4 regions of the Erwinia tasmaniensis Et1/99 genome follow, and region 1 is predicted to be linked to each of the others. Evidence: predicted binding sites of a transcription regulator. Region 1 holds the regulator's gene; each other region holds the start of a gene.
The links. The regulator PurR, encoded in region 1, represses purine synthesis genes. The targets are predictions, from matches to a motif close to CANGCAAACGTTTGCNTG.
Positions count from the first base shown of each region.

Region 2: the regulator PurR is predicted to act here: its motif matches at 2,072-2,089, upstream of purL (phosphoribosylformylglycinamidine synthase).
Region 3: the regulator PurR is predicted to act here: its motif matches at 1,378-1,395, upstream of ETA_RS16575 (NCS2 family permease).
Region 4: the regulator PurR is predicted to act here: its motif matches at 1,797-1,814, upstream of cvpA (colicin V production protein).

Region 1 covers NC_010694.1:2,047,826-2,051,759, forward strand. The annotation lists gene ETA_RS10135 (Grx4 family monothiol glutaredoxin) at 1-157, opposite strand, end outside; gene ETA_RS10140 (C40 family peptidase) at 540-1,391, shown strand; gene purR (HTH-type transcriptional repressor PurR) at 1,793-2,818, shown strand; gene punR (DNA-binding transcriptional activator PunR) at 2,806-3,747, opposite strand; gene punC (purine nucleoside transporter PunC) at 3,862-3,934, shown strand, end outside.
Region 2 covers NC_010694.1:1,114,328-1,118,261, forward strand. The annotation lists gene tadA (tRNA adenosine(34) deaminase TadA) at 1-458, shown strand, start outside; gene mltF (membrane-bound lytic murein transglycosylase MltF) at 426-1,907, opposite strand; gene purL (phosphoribosylformylglycinamidine synthase) at 2,176-3,934, shown strand, end outside.
Region 3 covers NC_010694.1:3,441,196-3,445,129, reverse strand. The annotation lists gene soxR (redox-sensitive transcriptional activator SoxR) at 1-334, shown strand, start outside; gene ETA_RS16580 (glutathione S-transferase family protein) at 378-1,040, shown strand; gene ETA_RS16575 (NCS2 family permease) at 1,525-2,874, shown strand; gene ETA_RS16570 (Na+/H+ antiporter) at 3,049-3,934, shown strand, end outside.
Region 4 covers NC_010694.1:1,305,767-1,309,700, reverse strand. The annotation lists gene purF (amidophosphoribosyltransferase) at 1-1,199, opposite strand, end outside; gene cvpA (colicin V production protein) at 1,236-1,721, opposite strand; gene dedD (cell division protein DedD) at 2,029-2,799, opposite strand; gene folC (bifunctional tetrahydrofolate synthase/dihydrofolate synthase) at 2,789-3,934, opposite strand, start outside.

The DNA.
Region 1 (3,934 bases):
GCAGAATATCCACATAAGCAAAACGTTCGCCACAGGCAGAGAGCGCCTGTACCGCCTGAGCGGAAAAGCCGCAGCTTGGCAGCTTTGGGGAACCTTTCATGTATAACAGAATTGGATTTTCTGCGATCTGGCGCTGAATTTTTTCAACAGTACTCATAAATGCCTTCCTCAATACGATACTTTGTGTATAGGCTGTAGCCAGCTATGATTGTAGCTATTCTGGCCTGACGATGATAATGACATTTTCATCTGTCACTGACCACACGCAGTCAGGCGATCGGGTCATGATAACAAAATAACATTATCTTATGGTGCGTACCGCATCAGTTAACGACTTAACGTCAGAACATGCTGGGTTAAGCAACTGATTGTGCTCAATATTGAATCATATACTCGTTCTGTATTATTGTAACAAAAAAGGCCTTACTCTTTGCTCTCCAGTTAGTTTAGAATCGTTACAACTTTCTGCCTGCGCGCAGAAACCACTACTTACGATCGCGTTGCTGACCGTTGCGACGCATAAACTGTTAATGGAAATGATGCGTTTATTCCTTACGCTTTTCTTGTTGGCCTTTGCTCAGCTATTTTTCAATATGGCGCACGCATCGCCCCACACACTCATCAATGCAAATCAGCATAAAGCCGATCGCAATAGCGCGCGAGAAGATGAACGACGCAAGCGACGCCCGGTTAAAGCCTCCCCGACAAAAAAAGCCAAAGAGCAGCCGGTTAAAAAAGCAAAACAGCCCACAAAAGCAGCACATCTCACTCCGGCGCAGGATCACAAACTCACGAAGAAAGCGGCGACTAAGCAGCCAGCGCTGAAAGGCAAGAAAGTTAACGCACGGATAAGTCGTACGGCTAGCAAAAAAAAAGCACCGAAAAAGCATTACGGCAGACAGCGCGCGGAAAGCAGTTTAGCTAAGGTTGGCAAAGTCGATCCCTCAGCCCCGTTGAAACTCAGTAATGCACACCGCATTCGTTATCAAAAAGCCCGTGAAACCGCAGTCAGTAAACTAATGGGGCAGCTCGGTAAGCCCTATCTGTGGGGCGGCAGCTCCCCTAAGACTGGGTTCGACTGCAGCGGGCTTGTCTGGTATGCCTACAAAGATTTAGTTAAATTTAAAATCCCACGCACCGCGAATGAAATGTATCACCTGCGCGATGCGGCTCCGATCAAACGTGACCGTCTTGAGAAAGGTGATTTAGTGTTTTTCCGCATCAACGGAAGAGGCTCAGCCGACCACGTGGGGGTTTATCTTGGTGAAAATAAATTTATCCAGTCGCCAAGGACAGGAAAAGACATTCAGGTCAGTGCGCTTAGCGACGATTACTGGCAGGAACATTATGTGGGTGCTCGTCGCGTTATGACACCGAAAACGATTCGTTAGCGGCTTTTTTCCACAGCGGGCCACAAGCAGACCCTCTGGCCCGTGACACGCCCCCCTTTCATGCTGCAGCTCCCCAAAGCCGTCGATCCGAACGCGGCTGACGATTTTCATCCTCGCGAGCGAATTGTGACGTTCCGATCCAGCAAAAATTCCTGTCCTTACGGGCAAAATTCTCGTTTTCTTTGCGCAGCCTTGATAGAATTCCCCTCTTAATTTGCGCAACAGCCGCTAAACCCGATGCGATCGGTTCCGTGCACCCTGTTGCGGGCAGATTTCTTCTCTTCCCGCCCCCTTTAGACAACCCCAATAATTCTGGCCCAACGGGAAGAGCCTGGGCTAAGGCAAACGTTTAACAAACCGGTTATCAGGGGGTTACTGATAACACCAGGAGTACGATTTACATGGCAACAATTAAGGATGTGGCAAAGCGCGCCGGTGTTTCCACCACCACCGTGTCTCACGTCATCAATAAAACACGCTTTGTCGCCGATGAGACCCGTGAAGCGGTGTGGGTTGCAATCAAAGAATTGCATTACTCCCCCAGCGCCGTAGCACGCAGCCTCAAGGTAAACCACACCAAAACGATTGGTCTGCTGGCAACATCAAGTGAAGCCCCCTATTTTGCTGAAATCATTGAGGCGGTAGAAAACAGCTGCTTTGCCAAAGGCTATACCCTGATCCTGGGTAACGCCCATAACAATATAGAAAAGCAGCAGGCTTACCTGTCAATGATGGCGCAAAAACGTGTTGATGGCCTGCTGGTCATGTGCTCTGAATACCCGGACGCGCTGATTTCAATGCTTGAAGATCACCGCAATATTCCTATGGTTGTTATGGACTGGGGCAAGTCGCGCGGTGATTTTACCGATACGGTATTGGATAATGCGTTTGAGGGCGGGTATCTTGCCGGGCGCTATTTGATTGAACGCGGACACCGGGATATTGCCGCCATCCCAGGCCAGCTGGAGCGCAACACCGGTGGCGGACGCCATGCGGGATTTTTGAAAGCTCTGACTGAAGCGGGCATCGTTCTGCGGGAAGAATGGCTGGTACAGGGAGATTTCGAACCTGAATCCGGCTACCGCGCGATGCAACAAATCCTGGCGCAGAAACAACGCCCGACCGCGGTTTTCTGCGGCGGAGATATTATGGCAATGGGCGCAATCTGCGCAGCCGATGAAATGGGCCTGCGGGTCCCCCAGGATATTTCGGTCATTGGCTATGATAACGTGCGCAACGCCCGTTATTTCACTCCGGCATTGACCACCGTACACCAACCGAAAGAGCGTCTTGGTGAAACCGCATTCAATATGTTACTTGACCGCATCACCAGCAAGCGCGAAGAGTCGCAAACCATTGAAGTGTACCCTACTTTGATTGAAAGACGCTCGGTGGCGGACGGCCCTTACCGCGACTACCGCCGCTGATCTTGTATCACTGTCGTATTGGATTGCTCACTCAACCATTCGGCGTTAAGGGTTTCAGTGCTACCAAGATATTCCAGCAGCCAGCTCAGCGCCGGTGAGGCGCTTTGCTCTGACCAGGTCAGGCAGCATGGGCTGTCCGGGAAGGGCGAACTCAGCGTCAGTTCACACAATATATTTTGCTGTAATAACGGCTGCGCAAAATGTCCCGGAACCATGCCAACACACAACCCCGCTCGCAGGCAGTCAAAGGCACTTTCCCAGTCAGGAACGACCAGCCGCCGTTGATTATCAAGCGTCCAGGTTGTGCGTTTGGGTAGCGCACGCGAGGTATCTTCCATGACCAGCGAAGGCCACTCGCGTACCGATCCTTCCGTCAGCAGCCCCGGCCGTCCGACTAACGGATGTTGTGCATTGACCACGCAGCGCCAGTTCAGGCTGCCCATATCCCGAAACGCAAAACGCCCCCCCACCGGGATCGCCTGGGTAGCGCCTATCGCCACATCCGCGCGACCGTCCGCCAGCGCATCCCAAACGCCGTTGAAGACTTCTGGCATGATATGCAGCTCCATATCTGGGAAATGGCGGTAAAAATCCACCACCAGCTGCCGGGTCCGCGATGGCCGGACCATACGATCAACGGCGATATTGAGCTGCCCCCGCCAGCCGTTTGCTACCTGTTGGCAACGGCGACGGGTGGCAAGCATTTTTTTGATAACAGATCTGGCCTCTTCGCTAAATACACGACCGGCATCGGTCAGCACCACGTCACGATGCCGCCTTTCAAATAAACTGACGGCCAGCCACTCCTCCAGCTGACGCACCGTATAGCTTACCGCAGAAGGAACGCGGTGCAGTTCAGCGGCAGCGGCGGTGAAACTTCCGGTTCGGGCCACGGCATCAATGACTTCGAGTGAATGTTCAGACCACATATCCAGCCTTCAAAAATTTTCATAACAGTCAACGAATATTAGCGTTTCACAGGCCGCCCCGCACGCGATTACACTGCGCCAGCAAAAAAAACCGTATGACAAGAGCAAATCTGTATGAATTCGAAAGGTTTTATGATTTACCTGGCGCTGCTGAGCATGCTGGGCTTTCTCGCCACCGATATGTACC
Region 2 (3,934 bases), 930 kb from region 1:
AGCTGGCTCGCCGAGCCTGGAATGAGGGTGAGGTGCCGGTGGGTGCGGTGCTGGTGCTGGATGGTCAGGTTATTGGCGAGGGATGGAATCGCCCTATTGGCCATCATGACCCGACGGCGCATGCTGAAATGATGGCCCTGCGTCAGGGGGGAAAAGTGATTGAAAATTACCGTCTGATGGACACCACGCTCTATGTCACCCTTGAGCCTTGCGTCATGTGTGCCGGTGCGATGGTACACGGCCGTGTAGGGCGGTTGGTATATGGCGCGCGCGATGCGAAAACCGGTGCGGCCGGTTCATTGCTTGATGTGCTGGGGCACCCTGGAATGAACCACCGCGTGCGGGTGGACTGTGGCGTGCTGGCCGATGAATGCGCCGCAATGCTGAGCGAATTTTTTCGCCAGCGCCGGGCTGAGAAAAAAGCGCTACGGCAGCGGCAAAGCACTGACGGGATTTAAGGCTGCATCAGGTTCTACTGCCGGATAGGCCTGGCGAAGCTCGGCCTCGGCAGCCATTTTTTGCGCCAGCTTCCTCTCGCGATCCTGCAGATAACCGACCAGGCTGAGCTGGTATTTGCGGATATTCTCCACGTAGGCGTATGCCTCATGGCCACGGGCATAGCCGTAGGTCGTCTGGCTGTAGTAGCGTTTCTGGCTAAGCATCGGCAACCTTACTTTGACATCCGCCCAGCTGTTCGGATCGCCCTTCTGTTTTTCCGTCAGCTTACGCGCGTCAAGCATATGGGCGTAGCCCATGTTGTAGGCCGCCAGCGCGAACCATATTCGCTCATCTTCAGGCACGCCCGATGGGACTTTTTCCATCATGTGCGTCATATATTCACTGCCGCCACGAATGCTCTGCTCCGCATCGGTACGATCGCTGACGTTCAGGCTGTCGGCCGTACTGCGCGTGAGCATCATCATGCCGCGAACCCCGGTGGGGGAGGTGGCCAGCGGATCCCAGTGCGACTCCTGATACGAGATCGCCGCCAGCAGTCGCCAGTCAATCTTCTTGGCGTATTTCTCAAACAGCCTACGGATATCCGGCAGCGTTTCGTCGATAGAACGTAAGAAAGTGCGGGTATCGACATAATCAAAGGTGCCGACGTGGCCAAGATATTTTTCATCAAGGCGGGCAATGACACCTTCTTCTGACATCTTGCTGAAGAAATCGAGCATCGCGGCGTTAAGGCTGTCATTCGCCTCCTGCTGAGTGTACCAGGTGACGGCTTCTTCTTCAGTAATATCAAACGCTACCGTCAGCTGCGGGTGGATACGCTGCATCAACCCGATCGACACCGAATCTGCGATGGTGTAGTCGATCTTTCCATCCGCTACGGCCTGTAATAACCCGTCCGGGGTCCGATCGGTTGAGACCGCCCAGTCAAGATCCGGGTACTGACGATCTTTAATCTCTCGCAGCGACGACAGATAGGCTGAGCCTGAAGCCACCGTCAGGCGGCCTTTAAGATCGCCGAGATTTTTCGGACGAGATGTGCCGATGCGGTACACCAGCTGCTGTGAAACCGAATAATAGGACGGGCCGGCGCGGAAACGCTTGAGTCGCTCCCTGTTGTAGATTAAACCGGCAGCCAGGATATCGGCCTTATCATCGGCCAAATCGTCAAACAGGTCGGCCAGGTTCGGACGTACGGTGACCACCAGCCTGACCCCTAAATAATCGGCGAAGCGTTTTGCCAGCTCGTAGTCCATACCGGCCGGAGATTGATTGACGGTGTAGTAAGTCAGCGGGGAATTTATGGTGCTGATACGCAGCTCTCCACGCGATTTAATCTGCGCGATGCGATCGGTTGAGCCGCCATACCACGGGATCGATGGCCACAGTGCCAGCGCAAGCAGCACGGTGATTAGTCCGATCAGCAGATAATTAAACCTAAGGCGTTTCAAATAGTTATCTCTCGATTTTTCTCAGGCGTCTGTCTTATAAGGCAGTATTTATGGTCTGTAATCGGCCCTGAGCGTGGAGCATTTTGCTTAACTACGGGCATCGGTGCAACAGAATTCAACAACTTTAGTGTGTTTTTTAGGCAGCATTGGTCGCCACTAAATTCAGCGCAAACGGTTTCGTAACGGGTGGGGATTCTCTATAATAGCGCCGGTTTTCCCTGTTGCGCCCAATGTAGCGTCGCCCGGCGCTCGAGACGAGAGATCTTTAATGATGGAAATTCTGCGTGGTTCGCCCGCTCTGTCGGCATTTCGTATTAACAAACTGCTGACCCGCTTTCAGGACGCTCACCTGCCGGTGAGTGACATTTACGCCGAGTACGTCCATTTTGCCGATGTCAGCGCGCCTCTCAGCGCGGATGAAAAGTCACGCCTGCAGCGCCTGCTGAAATATGGCCCCTCTCTCACTGAGCATACCCCGGAAGGCCGTCTGCTGCTGGTGACTCCGCGTCCCGGTACGCTTTCGCCGTGGTCTTCGAAAGCGACGGATATCGCTCATAACTGCTCGCTGCCGCAGGTGATCCGCCTGGAACGCGGTATGGCCTTCTACATTAAGGCCCCGCAGCTAACGCAGTCACAGTGGGAGCAGCTCACGGCGCTGCTGCATGACCGCATGATGGAAACCGTGTTCAGCGATTTCCAGCAGGCCGAAGCGCTGTTTGCGCACCATCAGCCCGCTCCGCTGCAAAGCGTCGATGTGCTGGGCGAAGGCCGCAACGCGCTGGTTCAGGCCAATATCAAACTGGGCCTGGCCCTGGCGGAAGACGAGATTGACTACCTGCTGGCGGCGTTTGAAAAACTGGGCCGCAACCCGAACGATATCGAACTGTATATGTTTGCCCAGGCTAACTCCGAGCACTGCCGTCACAAAATTTTCAATGCCGACTGGGTGATTGACGGTGAGCAGCAGCCTAAATCGCTGTTCAAGATGATTAAGAACACCTTTGAGAAAACCCCGGACCATGTGCTGTCAGCCTATAAAGACAATGCCGCGGTGATGGAAGGCTCAAAGGTGGGGCGCTTTTACGCCGATCCGCAGGGGCGATATGACTTCCATCAGGAAGATGCGCACATTCTGATGAAGGTGGAAACGCACAACCACCCGACCGCCATCTCCCCGTGGCCGGGAGCCGCAACCGGCTCCGGCGGTGAAATTCGTGACGAAGGCGCTACCGGACGCGGTGCGAAACCGAAAGCGGGTCTGGTCGGTTTCTCGGTATCCAATCTGCGTATTCCCGGCTTTGAACAGCCCTGGGAAGAGGATTTCGGCAAGCCGGATCGCATCGTCACCGCGCTGGATATCATGACCGACGGCCCGTTGGGCGGGGCGGCCTTTAACAACGAATTTGGCCGCCCGGCGTTGACCGGCTACTTCCGCACCTATGAGGAGCGCGTGAACAGCCACAACGGCAGCGAGCTGCGCGGCTACCACAAGCCGATTATGCTGGCGGGCGGTATCGGTAATATTCGTGCCGATCACGTTCAGAAAGGCGAAATTAGCGTGGGAGCCAAGCTTATCGTGCTGGGTGGCCCGGCGATGAATATCGGCCTCGGCGGCGGTGCGGCGTCGTCAATGGCCTCCGGCCAGTCTGACGCAGACCTCGACTTTGCCTCCGTACAGCGTGATAACCCGGAAATGGAGCGCCGCTGTCAGGAAGTGATTGACCGCTGCTGGCAGCTGGGGGAAGAGAACCCGATCCTGTTTATTCACGATGTTGGCGCAGGCGGCCTGTCTAACGCCATGCCGGAACTGGTGAGCGACGGTGAGCGCGGCGGACGCTTTAATCTGCGCGATATTCTCAATGACGAACCGGGCATGAGCCCGCTGGAAGTATGGTGTAACGAATCCCAGGAGCGTTACGTGCTGGCCGTTGCCCCGACAAGCCTGGCGTTGTTCGACGCGCTGTGCCAGCGTGAGCGCGCACCTTATGCGGTGATCGGCGAGGCAACGGAAGAGATGCACCTGTCGC
Region 3 (3,934 bases), 1.4 Mb from region 1:
TAACCAGCGGCGCTACACTCGTGACGTACTGCGTCGCGTTGCGGTGATTAAAATTGCCCAGCGCATTGGCATTCCACTCGCCACCATCGGCGATAGCCTGATGCAGTATTCTCCCGGTAAACGGATGACCACCAGGGAGTGGGCGGTGCTGTCACAACAGTGGCGTGATGAGCTGGACAGGCGCATCGAAACGCTGACCCACCTTCGGGACGATCTCGACGGCTGCATCGGCTGCGGCTGCCTGTCGATGGAGGATTGCCCGCTGCGTAATCCTGACGACCGCCTGAGTGAACAGGGCACGGGGGCAATACTGCTGGATGTGAAAAGCGTCTGAACTCCTATACTGATGGTTTGATTACCGCGAGTAAGGAGTGATGATGATCACCGTGCACCATTTGAACAATTCACGTTCGCAGCGCGTGCTTTGGCTGCTGGAAGAGCTGGAAGTGCCGTATCAGATCAAGCGCTATCAGCGTGAGGCCAGCATGTTGGCCCCCGAAGCGCTAAAAAAAGTGCATCCGTTGGGAAAATCTCCCGTTATTACCGATGATCATCGCGTTGTTGCGGAGTCCGGGGCGATTCTGGAGTATCTGGAAGCACAATATGATCCTGAACATCGGCTAAAACTTTTTGACGACGAAGAGATCCTGCAATCACGTTACTGGCTGCACTATGCTGAAGGGTCATTAATGCCGCTGCTGGTGATGAAGCTGATCTTTAGCCGGATGGGCAAAGCGCCGGTACCGTGGCTGCTGCGGCCGATAGGCAGCGCCTTCGGTAAAGGGGTGCAGAAGGGCTATATCGATCCCCAGTTGGCTAACCATCGCCAGTTTATCGAGCAGCATTTGGCCAGCCATGAGTGGTTTGCCGGCAGTCGATTCAGCATTGCCGATGTGCAAATGAGCTTTCCCCTGCAGGCGTTTTCCGCCCGTGGCGGTGCCGCTGATAGCCCGGCGATCCAGGCCTGGCTGGAGAAAGTGCAGCAGCGTGCGGCCTGGCAGCGCGCGCTGGAGAAAGGGGGAGAGATTACTCTCTCGTGACAATCTTTTCCCCTGTTAACAGAGAACGTTTCACCTCCTCCCTTACCGGATAGCGGCCATAAGAAAATCCTTGCAGAGTACCGGGGCCTTTCCCGGTACTCTGTTCACGCTGACGGCAGGTATAGTGCATTTTCAGAGAATGCCATTTAAGCGCGAACAGGTGTTGAAAGTACGGCATAAAACACTGGATAATCGTTTGCCTGCAAAAAAACTGTCATCTTGAAAACCTCAGTACTGTTGGCGGCTCATCAGCCTCAGCCTCAGCCACAGTTCTGGGCGGGTGTATACCTGCGGCAACAATGATGCGTAATATCAAATACGCGTTTTTATGCGTGAATTAGAAAACGTTTGCCTTTAATCCGGTGACGCCTCGCCATGAGGCACTTTTACCGCGAATATTGCACCAGGGATGCAAACGTCGATCGCTGCGGGGCCGCCGCGATACCACGCCGCTATAACTCATAAGAAAGCTCAGAGGATTACTATGTCTACTCCTTCTCAACCCGCCAGCGGCTCTTTAGACGCCTGGTTCAAAATTTCGGCACGCGGCAGTAGCGTGCGCCAGGAAGTGATTGCTGGCCTGACGACCTTCCTGGCAATGGTTTACTCTGTGATCGTCGTACCGTCGATGTTGGGAAAAGCAGGCTTTCCGCCGGCCGCCGTCTTTGTCGCGACCTGCCTGGTGGCCGGGTTTGGCTCGTTGTTGATGGGGCTGTGGGCCAATCTGCCGATGGCCATTGGCTGTGCGCTGTCACTGACGGCGTTTACCGCCTTCAGTCTGGTTCTGGGCCAGCATATTAGTTTGCCGGTGGCGCTGGGCGCCGTGTTCCTGATGGGGGTGCTGTTTACCCTGATCTCTGCGACCGGTATTCGTGCCTGGATTTTGCGTAATTTACCGATGGGTGTCGCACACGGCACCGGCGTTGGCATCGGGCTTTTTCTCCTGCTGATCGCGGCAGACGGTGTTGGCCTGGTGATAAAAAATCCGGGACCAGGACTGCCGGTGGCGTTAGGCCACTTTCCCTCTTTCCCCATCGTGATGACGTTGCTGGGCCTGGCGGTGATTTTTGGCCTGGAAAAGCTGCGCGTTCCCGGCGGTATATTGCTGACCATTATTGCGATTTCAATCATCGGGCTGATCTTTGATCCCGCCGTGCGCTATCAGGGGCTGTTTTCGATGCCAAGTCTGAGCGACGCGCAGGGCAACTCCCTGGTGTTTAGCCTGGATATTCTCGGCGCGCTGAAGCCCGCGGTGCTGCCAAGCGTACTGGCCCTGGTGATGACGGCGGTGTTTGATGCCACCGGGACTATTCGCGCCGTGGCGGGCCAGGCCAATTTGTTGGACAAAAACAACCAAATTATTAGCGGCGGAAAGGCGCTGACCAGCGACTCACTGAGCAGTATTTTCTCCGGTCTCGTGGGGGCGGCTCCGGCGGCGGTCTATATTGAGTCGGCGGCGGGTACGGCAGCGGGCGGTAAAACCGGCCTGACGGCGGTGGTGGTCGGCGTGTTGTTCCTGCTTATTCTGTTCCTGTCACCTTTGGCCTACCTGGTGCCGGGCTATGCTACCGCACCCGCACTGATGTATGTCGGGCTGCTGATGCTCAGCAACGTGTCTAAAATTGATTTCAACGATTTTGTCGATGCGATGTCTGGCCTGCTGGCGGCGGTATTTATTGTGCTGACCTGCAATATCGTGACCGGAATTATGCTTGGCTTCGGATCGCTGATCGTTGGGCGCATTGTCGCCGGTGAGTGGCGCAAGTTGAATGGCGGCACCCTGATCATTGGTATCGCCCTGGTGGCATTTTATGCCGGTGGATGGGCTATCTGATGCAGTTTGGGGTCGCAGCTTGCGGCCCCGGCTTCAGATGCTGCTGAATTTTCCCTCTTAACGCACTTCCTGTTTTTCAATGCCCGATGAATTTGCTTTACTATCGAGTGGGCATGTTCATCGCCATGTCCGTATTGCCTGAATCCCACAGGAAGACGTATAAGAAAGGAAAACATGGAAATCTTCTTTACCATCCTCATTCTGACACTGGTTGTCTCGTTGTCAGGCGTGGCCGCACGAATCATTCCATTTCAAATTCCCCTGCCGCTGGTGCAAATTGCCATGGGGGCGCTGCTTGCCTGGCCAACGTTCGGCCTGCATGTTGACTTTGATCCGGAGCTGTTTTTAGTTCTGTTTATTCCGCCGTTGCTGTTTGCCGACGGCTGGAAAACCCCAACCAGCGAATTTTTGCACCACGGTCGCGAGATCCTCGGGCTGGCGCTGGTGCTGGTACTGATCACCGTGGTCGGAATTGGCTATCTGATTTACTGGCTGGTGCCGGGTATTCCGCTGCTGCCTGCCTTTGCCCTGGCCGCCGTGCTCTCTCCGACCGATGCCGTGGCGCTTTCCGGCATTGTGGGGGAGGGGCGCATCCCGAAAAAAATCATGGGTATTTTGCAGGGCGAAGCGCTGATGAACGACGCTTCCGGCCTGGTATCCATGAAGTTTGCCGTGGCCGTGACGATGGGAACCATGGTGTTTACCGTTTCCGGCGCTACGCTGGAATTTCTGAAGGTGGCAATCGGCGGCCTGCTGGCGGGTATCGCCATCTGCTGGCTGTATGGTAAATCACTGCGCCTGTTCAGCCGCTGGAGCGGTGACGACCCGGCCACGCAGACGGTGCTGCTGCTGCTGCTGCCTTTTGCATCCTACCTGATCGCCGAACATATTGGCGTTTCCGGTATCCTCGCGGCGGTGGCGGCAGGGATGACCATCTCGCGTTCCGGTATTATTCGCCAGGCTCCGCTGGCAATGCGGCTGCGCGCTAACAGCGTCTGGCAGATGCTGGAATTTGTCTTCAACGGCATGGTGTTCCTGATGCTGGGCCTGCAGCTGCCGG
Region 4 (3,934 bases), 740 kb from region 1:
ATTTCCGGTGCCGCTGAAGCCAGGTAAACCTTCTTTGCTCCCGCTTCGCGCGCCATCTCAATAATCTGTTCAGAGGTGGTGCCGCGCACGATAGAGTCATCCACCAGCAGCACGTTTTTACCACGGAACTCGGCGCGGTTAGCGTTCAGCTTGCGGCGAACCGCGCTGCGGCGCAGGTGCTGACCGGGCATAATAAAGGTGCGGCCCACGTAGCGATTTTTCACGAAGCCCTGACGGTATGGCTTGTCCAGAATACGCGCCATCTCCAGCGCAATATCACAGGAGGTTTCAGGGATTGGGATCACTACATCGATATCAAGATCTTCCCATTGCCGGGCGATCTTGGCACCGAGCTTGGTGCCCATCCGCACGCGGGCGCTGTAGACGGAAATCTTGTCAAGGAACGAGTCCGGACGAGCGAAGTAGACATATTCGAACAGACACGGATTGCATTTAGGATTTTCAGCACACTGACGGGTAAACAGCTGGCCTTTTTCCGTCACGTATACCGCTTCACCCGGCGCCACATCACGCAGGAACTCAAAGCCCAACGTATCCAGCGCCACGCTTTCCGAGGCCACCATATATTCGATCCGGCCGTCGGCCATCGGGCGCTTGCCGATCACCAGCGGACGAATGCCGTTAGGATCGCGGAACGCAACCAGCCCGTGGCCAATAATCATCGCCACGCAGGCGTAAGCTCCGCGCACCTTCTGATGCACCGCCGCAATAGCGGCGAAGATGTTGTCAGCCTCCAGCGGGTAGTGCTGGAAGCGATCCACTTCCTGCGCAAAAATATTGAGCAGAATTTCAGAATCTGACGTGGTATTCACATGACGGCGGCCGCTTTCGAACAGCGCTTTGCGCAGCTCGTGGGCGTTAGTCAGGTTGCCATTGTGCGCAAGGGTAATACCGTACGGGGAGTTCACATAAAAGGGCTGAGCTTCAGAAGCGCTGGAGCTGCCAGCCGTCGGGTAGCGCACATGGCCAATGCCCATATTGCCCTGCATACGCTGCATGTGGCGGGCTTCAAATACATCGCTGACCAGGCCATTTGCTTTACGCAGACGGAAGCAATTTAATGCATCAATGGTCACGATGCCTGCGGCATCCTGCCCGCGATGCTGAAGCACCGTTAACGCGTCATAAATAGACTGGTTGACCGGCATGAAACCGGCGATCCCGACAATACCGCACATATTGATATTTCCTCATAAGCCGCGACCCCGGTGCAATTACCGGGGCAAAAAACTCGACGTGCTTTTCAGGTAATCAAAAAACCACCTGATGATATAACTGAACTGGGGGATCAGCTGGGACTGTTGCCAGTCCGCACTTTTGGAAAAACCGGTGAACGTATCAAGGAAAAACAGCATGGCGGACACGATCAGCACGCCACGTAATGCCCCGAAACAGACGCCCAGAACCCTGTCGGTGCCCGACAGACCGGTTTTTTCAACCAGAGAGCCAATCACGTAGTTGACGATCGCCCCGACAATTAACGTGGCGACAAACAGCAGCGCAATGGCTATCCCATTCCGAACCAGTTCATCTTCAAATCCAGTGAACCAGACGGCAAGGAAGGCGTAATAATGACTGGCGACAAAAAATGCGCATCCCCAGGTCACCAGGGAAAGTGCTTCCCGAACAAACCCACGGATCAGGCTGACAAGAGCCGAAAAACCGATAACCGCAATAATGACGTAATCTATCCAGACCATAAACACTTCCAGTGACCCTGCCCCGGACTGCCTCTTGAGAGACTCAGCCGCAGTTCGGGGCGAATTCTAACAGAAAAAGAAAACGTTTGCGTAGGGGTTTTACCGTGCGAATTTAAATTAAACCCTGGGTTTAAAAAAACCGCTGGCGGCAGTCTTTCTGACTTACCCGCATCCCCTGACGCAATACCTTGATTTGCCTCTGTCATCATGCACAACGCCCGAAGTTGCCGTGTAGCAACTTCGGGCGCATATGACGTTCGCTATCGCAATAATAGCCCTGGCCTGTGGAGCGGAACGAGCAAAACCATTAATGCGTTCCGTAAGGTTTCACCACGCCACCCAGCCCGGAAATACCCTGTAGCGCGCCAATGGCGGCCTGCATTTTTGCTTTGGACGCGTCAGGCCCAACGTAAATACGGGTAATCTGCCCCTGCACCGGCGTTGCCGGGACGGTAAAGGCGCGATAGCCGGACAGACGCAGTTGAGCCACGATTTCATTGACTTTGGCAGCATTTTTTAATGCGCCAAGCTGTACGACATATGCCTGGCCCACGGGTGCCGTTTCAGCAGGTGGGGGAGAATTATCCACCGTGGCTTCTGGCTTCGCTTCCGGTTTGTTCACCGGTTTCGGTTTTTCAACCGGCTCGGCTTTTTCCACCGGTTTCTCAAGCGGTTTTTCGACCGGCCTGGACTGAGGCTTAGGCTGCGGTTTTGGCTGCGGTTTTGGCTTCTCCACCACTCCAGGTGGCTGAACCTGCTGTTGCACCGGAGGCGGCGTCACCACCGTTGGCTGATTGTTCGAAGCCGGTACGGTCGAGCCGCTTTCCGCCTGCGAGGGATTATCATTTCCCGCTGCGGTAACTTGCCCGTCATGCGGTGCCTGGGCTGGCAGCGGCTGGGTCACCGACGGCACCATCTCGGTTTCAGGCTGTTCATCCGCTTTCGGCACCAGGGGAATGGCGGCGAACTCTTCTTTATAATGTTTCTTTTGACCATCAAGCACGCCGGGCAGCACGATCACCCCCAGCGCAACGATAATAACGGTGCCGACTAAACGGTTTTGAAACTTACTTGCCACTGCCATTCTCCGCTGCCATCGTTTCCATTACCTGCGCAACGGTGTGGAAAGAGCCGCACACCAGCACAATATCCTGTTGATCCGCCTGCGTTAACGCACCGTGCCAAGCGGCGGTGACCGAGGTAAATGAGCGCGCGGCGGTGAGATGCGCCGTAAGCTGCTCTGCGCTGGCGCCACGCGGGCCTTCCAGCGGTGCGCAGTACCAGTAATCAACCTGCGGGGCAAGGCACGCCAGCGTACCGGCGATGTCTTTATCGTGCAGCATACCCACTACCGCATGCACTTTGCCCGCTTTTTTGATCTCGGCCAGACGCCCGGCCAGATAGCTCGCAGCATGAGGATTGTGTGCCACATCCAGGATGACCCTGGGTGATTCGCTCACTGTCTGAAAACGTCCTGGCAGGATCGCCTGGTGCAGACTGTTGCGGATGATGGCCTCATCAACCTTCAGGGTTGAAGCGCGCAGCGCCGCGAGCGCGGTAGCCGCGTTAGGCACGGGAACCTGCGGCAGCGGCAAATGCTCAATGCTTCCATTAGCATCGTGGAAAGACCAGCCGTCACCGTTAACCTGATATGACCAGTCGCGATCGCGCTGATACAGCCGTGCGCCCTTCTCTGTCGCTACGTCGGCAATGGTGTGTGGCATATCCGGTTCGCCAATCACCGCCGGCTTACCTTTGCGGAAAATACCCGCCTTTTCACGGCCAATGCTTGCCCTGTCCGGGCCCAGCCAGTCGGTATGATCAAGCGCAATGCTGGTCACCACCGCCACGTCCGCATCCACAATGTTGGTCGCATCCAGCCGCCCGCCCAGGCCGACTTCGAGGATCACCACATCCAGCTGCGCCTGCTTGAACAACCACAGCGCCGACAGCGTGCCGAATTCGAAGTAGGTAAGCGAGGTGGCGGCACGTCCGGCTTCAATCGCCGCGAAAGAGGCGGTATGCGCGGTTTCTGCCAGCTCCTCTCCCTGAACGCGCACCCGTTCAGTGTAGCGTACCAGGTGAGGAGAACTGTAAACCCCAACACGATAGCCTGCAGCAAGCAGAAGCGTTTCAAGGGTGCGGCAGGTGGTGCCTTTGCCGTTAGTACCGGCAACGGTGATCACGACAGGGGCTGGGATAAGCAGGTCGAG